DNA from 2 places in the Brucella sp. LJL56 genome. Region 2 is predicted to be linked to the other one. Evidence: riboswitches for the same ligand, from Rfam matches in the RefSeq annotation. Region 2 holds a riboswitch; the other holds the start of a gene.

Region 1 (4,234 bases), on a different contig from region 2:
AATGGTTTTGCCACGCCGTCTCACGCGGGGCAGATTGTCGGGAAATGCGGGGCGTGCATCGACGCCCGTTTCGAGGATTTCCGCCTCGCCAAATGCTGGATGCAGCGCATAGGCGGCGCTCAAAAGTTCCAGCGTCGAGCGTACGCTGATGCCGTGGCGATCGTCGCTTTCGATCATCGTCGCGCCGATCATGTGCACACCGTCACCGCGCGGCACGATATAGAGCGGAATACGCGGATGCAGGAGACGCACGGGCCGCTTCAGATTGATGTCGCGCGAGCGGACAATCAGCATTTCGCCCTTGACTCCGCGCAGATCCTGCAAGGTATCGCGGGCGGCAAGCCCACGCGCATCCACGGTGATATCCGCCTCCATGGATATGTCCCTGGCGTCCACGCCGAGGTGAAAGACCACGCCCCGCTTCCGTAGCCGTTCGGCAAGTTCGATCAATGTCTGGCGCGGATCGAGATGGCCTTCACTGGCAAAGAACAGGCCCTGCCGGAACCGCCCGGCAAGGTCCGGTTCCAGTGCGTCGATGCGGTGCTGGGCTACAGTGTCATGGGCTTCGGTACGCCGGGCGAAGCGGCGCAACTCGCTCATGTCTCGCGTGTGGGAGAGAACGAGCGTACCCTTGCGCCTGACGGTCGAGACATGGCGCTCCCACCAGCCAATGGCCTCCTGTCCAAGGCGCACCACGGGTTCCTCGGCGCTTTCACCCTCGCACCACGGTGCGAGCATACCGCCCGCAAACCACGAGCAGCTATCCGAGCCGATCTCGCTGCTCTTGGCGATGATGGTGACGGCGTGGCCCTGATCGGTGAATTCCGCGGCTGTGGCAAGGCCAGCCACGCCCGCTCCGATGATGGTGACACGCATCACGCAATCTCCTCTGTTCGGGTTTTCCAGAGGGCATGGAAATGGTGCACCGGCCCATGGCCGTGTCCGATCTTCAATACGTCGGCGGCGCGAATTGCTCCTTGCAGATAGGCATGAGCGCTAAGCACCGCTTTTTCAAGCGACAGATTCCTGGCAAGTTCTGCGGCAATCGCCGATGAAAGCGTGCAGCCTGTGCCATGGGTGTTGGCAGTCAGGATACGTGGCGCTGCAACACGCAACGTCGGCTGATCGCGGCGCACCAGCAGATCGACGCATATTTCGCCCTCCGCATGGCCACCCTTCATCAAAACGGCCCTTGCGCCGAGTTCGAGCAGTGCGCGGCCCTGTTGTTCGGCGTCTTCGTCATCGAGCGCCAGATCGCTGCCGAGCAGGCAGGCCGCTTCAGGCCGGTTGGGGGTTAGAAGCGTGGCGAGCGGAACCAGTTTCTGACGCAAAAGCGCAATGGCGCTTTCGCTCAAAAGCCGGTCGCCCGACTTGGCGACCATCACCGGATCGAGAACGATGGGGCCGGAAAAATGGGCAAGCCCCTGCGCAATGGCCTCGATGGTTTCAGGCACGGAAACCATGCCGATCTTCACCGCAGCGACGTCGAGATCGCTGAAAACGGCGTCGATCTGACCGGCGACAATGGCGGGCGGGATGTCATGCACCGCGCTCACCGTGCAGGTGTTCTGCACTGTCACGGCGGCAATGACGCTCGCGCCGTAGACGCCGAGTGCCGAAAATGTCTTGAGGTCGGCCTGAATGCCAGCGCCACCGCCACTATCGGAACCGGCAATGGTCACGCAGATGGGGGTCACGCATATGGGCACAGATGGCATCTGGCCATTGTTAGATTTGGTTCGGGAGAAACTGTCGTTCTGGTTCATCATGTCGTCTCTCATTCCGAACGGAAAGATGAGACGTCATGAACCTTTGTGGAGCATAAGCTCCTGGTGGGGTGCCCCCCGTCCGCGACGCGTCAAACTCCGTTCCCTACGCAGGTATTACCCGGATCAGGTTCAATGGGTTAACGCGAGAACGCGCCTCTCAGCCTCTTTCGAGGCACCCCAACGAATTTTGCTCCCATAGGCATAGGCCGGAAGTTTTGGGCGGTCAAGCGGTCTTCGGCAATCTTCCGTTGCGTCTGGTGCTGCGCCTGACGCGATAAAATGCCGTTGTCAGGAAAAACTTATATGAAAGGGCTTTTCATATATGGTTTGTTAAAACCATTGGTCGTACTCTCCCTGCGGGGAAGTGTGCCCAGGTGGTGATCCTCGCCTGTGGTTCGTGAACTTGTCTGTTCATGAACTCATGCGGAATATGATGTTCCAGTGAAAGGTTTTGTTGGCTAAATTAGACGGACGACAAGTGTCGGCTCGAAGCAAGGGGTACATGATGGCGAAGCGGAGAGCCGGTCCGGAACGGGCGGAATGCACCATGACGAGCACGTCCCAGCAGGATTTCCGCATTCTTTTCACTACCCATCCGACGCCGATGTGGGTCTACGATCCAAAAACCCTGGGCTTCATCATCATGAACGATGCGGCCTATGCGCTTTACGGCTACACGCCCGATGAGTTGCCGGGCATGACTGTTCTCGATATTCGTCCGCAGACCGAGCGCGAGCGTATGTTGAGCGCCGTTCGCGAGCGCAGCGATCTGGAGCGCCCGGAACGCTGGCAGCATTTGCGTGCCGATGGAGAGGTCATCGAGGTTCTGACCTACGGTCGGGAAGTGCAGTTCGACGGCAAGGAAGCAATTCTGGCTATTGTTCAGGATAGAACGGAGTTGGCGGAAGCCAATCGTCAGGCAAGTCACGCCCAGTCCTTGCTGGACAGTCTGGTCAACAATCTGCCACTCGGTGTTTTCGTCAAGGATATGCACGACGATGGCCGTTATGTGCTCTACAATCAGGCTGCGTCAATAGCGAGCGGACAGCCGATAGAAGAAGCTATTGGCTCGACCGACCTTGATCTGTTTCCCGAGCGTGAGGCTGCTGTTTTCAGCCAGCAGGACCGCATGGCGATGCGACGCCGCGAGGTGTTGAGCGTTGAACGCAAGGTTGCGCGCAAGGATGGGACTTCGCGTACGATGCGGATCATCAAATGCTCGATCCCGCCGGTCGAGGACAACGAGCCTCGCTATTTGATTGGGCTTGTTGAAGATATAACCGAACGCCGCGAGATCGAGGAGCGCATGGCACATATCGCCATGCATGACAGCCTGACCGGCCTGCCGAACCGTGCCTATTTTGCGCACCATGTTGAGAGCCTGCTGAAAAAAGGCGGAGATTCCGAACCCTTCGCATTGTTCTATCTCGACATAGATCATTTCAAGAACATCAACGACAGCATCGGCCATCAGGCAGGTGATCAGCTTCTGCAGGAAGTGGCGCGTCGGCTGAAGCAGATCACGACTTCAGATGAATTCATCGTTCGACTTGGTGGCGACGAATTTGCCATTGTTTATCGCAGCGGAACGCTGGCCCAGATCGCGATGTTCGCTGACCGTATCCTTTCCGCTTTTCAGGATTCGTTCAAACTGGTTGGCAATTCGGAGTTTGTCACTTGCAGCATGGGCATTGCTCAAGCGCCATTGCACGGCGACACCCCCGATGCGCTGATGCGCAATGCCGATCTTGCGCTTTACGCTTCAAAATCAGGCGGACGTCGCACATTCCGTTTCTATCAGCATTCCCTGCGCCTGGCAGCGGAGAAGCGTCATGTCATGACCGGCGAACTTCGACAGGCTCTGCTGGACGAACAGTTCGAGCTTCATTACCAGCCGATATTCAATCTTGAGAGCGGTAAGATTTCCGGTTTTGAAGCGCTGATCCGCTGGCGTCATCCGGGCCGCGGTATGGTTTCGCCTGCAGAGTTCATCCCGTTAGCCGAAGAAACAGGACTGATTGGACCGATCGGGGACTGGGTTTTGAGGGCGGCATGTCGGGAAGCTGCGTTGTGGCCTGAGGACATAAAAGTTTCCGTCAATCTCTCGCCGGTCCAGTTCAGCCAGACGACGCTCTTGCGTTCAGTTACGGATGCGCTGGAAGCCGCATGCCTGTCCCCCGACAGGCTTGAGCTTGAAATCACCGAGTCAGTCTTTCTTTCGAATAGCAAGAACAATATCGAGCTTCTGTTCGAACTGCGCCGATTGGGCGTTCGTATTGCGATGGATGATTTCGGAACCGGTTATTCATCGCTCAGCTATCTGCGAGCATTCCCGTTTGATAAAATCAAGATTGATCGCAGTTTCGTTTCGGGGATTGAGGTCGATACGCGCGATCTGGCAATCATCCAGGCTGTAGCAACGCTTGGCGCAGGCTTCAATATTGTCACCACGGCTGAGGGCGTGG
Region 2 (4,234 bases):
TAGAGGAAACCTGTTCCGATGATGACGATGTGCGAAATACGTTCAGCCGTAGACGTTTTGCCGTAACGTCGCGGTGTCGCGAAATGGGTGAAGCCTTCTTCGGATGGGCTACCGGTCAGACGCAGGGCCAGAAGGACAAGCAATGTCAATGCAAGCTGCGTGAAGGTGAGAGCGACCGCGCGACCCGGATCGAAATCGAAGTGCAGGCTTTGGTAGATCGCGACTTCCAGCGTGGTGGCACGTGGCCCGCCGCCGAGCGTCAGCACGGTCGTGAAACTTGTCACGCAGAGCATGAAGATCAGGCCGATCATGCCCGGCAGATTACGCCGGATCACGGGCCATTCGATGAGCCGGAAGCGCGCTCCATTGCCCATGCCGAGCTGTGCGCAGAGCTTCCAGTAATCGGTCGGTATCGACTCATAACCTGCCAGAATGAGACGGACTGCAAGCGGCATATTGAAGAAGATATGGGCGATCAGGATACCGGTAATGCCGTAAATATCCGGTTGGAACGGATGTCCTGCAGCTTCGGACAGATGTGCGATGAATCCGTTGCGGCCATAGATGCTGGTAACGCCGAGTACTGCGACCAGTGCAGGCAGAGCAAGCGGCAGGGCAAACAGACGCAGAATAAGGCCGCGCCCCGGAAAGCTTGCTTCCGCATAAAGCGCGCGGGCGACCGGAACTGCAAACAGCACGGAAAGCAGGCTCGAAGCGATTGCCTGCAGGATTGTGAAGCGGGCAACCCGCCACAGATAGGTGTCGAAATTGGCTGCAGCATCGAAACCGCCGCTGCCCGCTTCGAATGCCAGTGCGACGAGCGCACCACCGGCAAGCACGACCAGAAAGACAAGCGCGAGCACACCCGCAGCCGGTTTTGCGGCGGATATGCCTTTCAGACGGTGCTTTGCCGCAAATGCCGTCATTTGCTGGTTGCAGCCAACCATTCATCGACCCATGACTTCCGGCTCTTGGCTACTTCGTCGGAAGGGAGGAGAAGCGTCTTATCCGGTTTCGGCAGCGCGTCGAAAGCAGCCGGAAGCGCGGTGGAAGTCTTGCCCACCGGATACATCCAGTTGGTCTCAGGAATGACATCCTGGAAGCCGGGACCAGTCATGAAAGCCAGAAACTTTTGTGCCATAGGATTTTTCGCGCCGGTCGTGGTCTGGGCGGCCAGCTCGATCTGTAGATAATTGCCTTCCGGGTAGGCCAGAGCCTTATAGCGCTCCGTCTTTTCCGCGATCATGTGATAGGCGGGAGACGTCGTATAGGACAGCACCATCGGGGCTTCACCCTTGGTGAAGAGGCCATAAGCTTCCGACCAGCCGGGCGTGACGGTCAGGATGCGCTTCTGCAGTTTCTGCCAGGCCGCTTCCGCCTCATTGCCATAGACGGATTTCATCCAGAGCAGCATGCCCAGCCCCGGCGTTGACGTGCGCGGGTCTTGCAGCACGATCTTCTGCGAGGGATCGCCTTCGACCAGATCCTTCAAGCTCTTCGGGGGATTGGGCAGCTTTTCCGAATCGTAGACCACAGCGAAATAACCGTAATCATAGGGAACGAAAATATCGTCCTTGAACCCGCCTGGAACGCTCACATTGCTCTGATCGATGCCGCTTGGAGCAAAAAAGCCGGTAGCGCGCGCTTCGGTCGTCAGATTGGTATCGAGACCGAGAACGATATCGGCTTTGGTATTGCTGCCTTCAAGCTTGAGGCGGTTGAGCAGGGCAACACCGTCAGCGGATGCAATCCAGTCAATTTCGCAGTTGCATTCCTTCTCGAAGTTTTCCTTGACCTTCGGCCCCGGTCCCCATTCGGAAACGAAACTGTCATAGGTATAGACGGTGAGCTTGTCTTTCGCCTGCGCCGAAGGCGTGAAAGCAACGGCTGCGGAAAATGAAAAGGCCAGCAAAGATAAAAGCCGTATCACGGCACTTCCTTTCTTTTATTACAAGAGGATCGAGCGCCGTTTATGGAGCGTCTAATCCCTCCGCCGGTGCAAACCGGATCAGGTTCAGCGGGTTGGCCGGGAATGCGACCTCTCAGCCATCCGCGAAAGCAGACGGCACCCCGTTAGAGCGGTTGCGACAATAATCTTTCGCAATAGGAAGGGCAAGACATAGCAATGGCAGCGAATGCAGGCTTCCGGCGCGGATTTGCCCGTGTTATGAGCGGCTTATGAGCACATTCGTAATTCTCCTCGGCGGCGATCTGGTCGTGACCGATCGCCTAAAACGCCAAATTGCAGGTGCGCGTATTCTCGCTGCCGATAGCGGGATCAGGCATGCAGCCGCTCTCGGTGTCGAACCGGAACTGTGGCTCGGCGATTTCGATTCGGCATCTGCCGAACTGCGCGTGCAATATGGACACGTGCCGCAAAAGACGTTCCCCTCCGCCAAGGACATGACGGACGGAGAACTGGCGCTTGAGGAGGCCTATATGCGGGGTGCGGATCGCGTGATCCTTTGCGGAGCCTTTGGCGGACAGCGCACCGACCACACGCTTCTGCATCTGACCATGGCGACGGCGCAGGCCGCAAATGGGCGAAACGTGCTTCTGTCCAGCGGTTTCGAGGAAGCGTGGCCTTTGCCGCCGGGAGATTATGTTTATGACTTTCCGGACGGAACACCGTTCAGTGTGATTAATTTCAGCACTGTCGAAGGCCTTTCGATCACAAATGCGGAGTGGCCGTTAGATAATGTGACACTCCCGTTCGGTTCTTCATGGACGGTTTCTAATGTAGTTCGCGGAACACTTCGTGTTACTGCGTATTCTGGATTGGCGATACTTATCGCCAACTTGGCGGTGGAGGAAACACCGCGCTGAGCCCGCTAACCTTATCAATCGAAAGAGCTTGACGCTGGCAGGCGAAACGTATTGTAAATGGGCCAAGCGGGTGTCATCTGCTTTACGCCGAAATTGGGGACGCAAAGTCGGTGATTAGTTCAACTCTTGTAGGAGATGTTTCATGAAATCACGTCTTACGATGATTGCTGTTGCTGGCGTGCTCGCGTTCTCGACCGCTGCATGCACGACGAACGAACAGCGCACCGCTGGTTACGGTGTCGGTGGCGCAGCACTCGGCGCTCTCGCTGGTGGCGCAATCGGCGGCAATGGCCGCGGTGCTCTTGCTGGTGCTGCTATCGGCGGCGTTGCCGGTACGCTCCTTGGTGCAGCGCAGACGCGCAATGGCACGCAGTACTGCCGCTATCGTGATCCGTATGGCCGCGTCTACGAAGCGCCTTGCCAGTAATAGCCGGGCCAAGAATATAGCGGCTGATGCATATCAGTTGGAGAACAGGTCGGGGAAACCCGGCCTGTTTGTTTTTCGCGGGTCTTTTCGTACCGTTCCATTTGACAGGACGGCTTTTGTCGCGGACAAGCAGGGCGGAATTTTCAACCCAGTTTATCGACGAGAACCATGGCACCACCACTCCTTCGCCTCGACCAGATCAAGCTCACCTTTGGAGGCACACCGCTTCTGGAGGATGCCAGCCTTTCGGTAAGCGAAGGTGATCGCATCGCACTGGTCGGACGTAACGGCTCGGGTAAATCCACCCTGCTCAAGATTGCCGCCGGCATGGTGGAAGCGACATCGGGCGAAGTTTTCAAGCATCCGGGCGCAACCGTTCGCTATCTGCCACAGGTACCGGACATGGACGGCTTCGCCAATGTGCGCGCCTATGTGGAAGCAGGGCTGGGGCCGGCCGACGACCCGCATCGTGTCACCTATCTCCTTGAACATCTGGGACTGACCGGCGAGGAAAAGCCTGATCATCTGTCCGGTGGTGAGGCGCGCCGCGCCGCCCTGGCGCGGGTGATCGCGCCGCAGCCGGATGTTCTGTTGCTGGACGAACCGACCAACCATCTGGATTTGACCACCATCGAGTGGCTTGAGGGCGAGTTGCGCCAGATCCGCTCGGCTATCGTGCTGATCTCGCATGACCGTCGCTTTCTGGAAAATGTCAGCCGGGCGACCGTCTGGCTGGATCGCGGCATTACGCGCCGTCTTGAACAGGGGTTCAGCCATTTCGAGGAATGGCGCGACAAGGTTCTGGAAGAGGAAGAGCGTGATCATCACAAGCTCGGACGCCAGATTGCGCGTGAGGAGCACTGGTTGCGTTACGGCGTCACCGCCCGCCGCAAGCGCAATATGCGCCGTCTCGGCGAACTGCATTCCATGCGCGCTGATTTTCGCAATCATCGCAAAGCGCAGGGGACGGCGGTACTGACC

What was found. A riboswitch is a leader RNA that binds a small molecule or an ion and turns the genes downstream of it on or off. The one in region 2 is predicted to bind thiamine pyrophosphate.
Region 1: linked by a shared signal. The riboswitch ahead of thiD (bifunctional hydroxymethylpyrimidine kinase/phosphomethylpyrimidine kinase) and the one ahead of thiB (thiamine ABC transporter substrate binding subunit) in region 2 are both predicted to bind thiamine pyrophosphate.

Annotation. Positions count from the first base shown of each region.
Region 1 is NZ_JBTXLQ010000001.1:1,225,162-1,229,395, reverse strand. It holds gene thiO (glycine oxidase ThiO) at 1-876, opposite strand, end outside; gene thiD (bifunctional hydroxymethylpyrimidine kinase/phosphomethylpyrimidine kinase) at 876-1,766, opposite strand; TPP riboswitch at 1,853-1,959, opposite strand; gene ACYSN1_RS05950 (putative bifunctional diguanylate cyclase/phosphodiesterase) at 2,275-4,234, shown strand, end outside.
Region 2 is NZ_JBTXLQ010000008.1:113,815-118,048, reverse strand. It holds gene thiP (thiamine/thiamine pyrophosphate ABC transporter permease ThiP) at 1-926, opposite strand, end outside; gene thiB (thiamine ABC transporter substrate binding subunit) at 923-1,927, opposite strand; TPP riboswitch at 1,969-2,083, opposite strand; gene ACYSN1_RS18865 (thiamine diphosphokinase) at 2,179-2,826, shown strand; gene ACYSN1_RS18860 (hypothetical protein) at 2,969-3,253, shown strand; gene ACYSN1_RS18855 (ABC-F family ATP-binding cassette domain-containing protein) at 3,422-4,234, shown strand, end outside.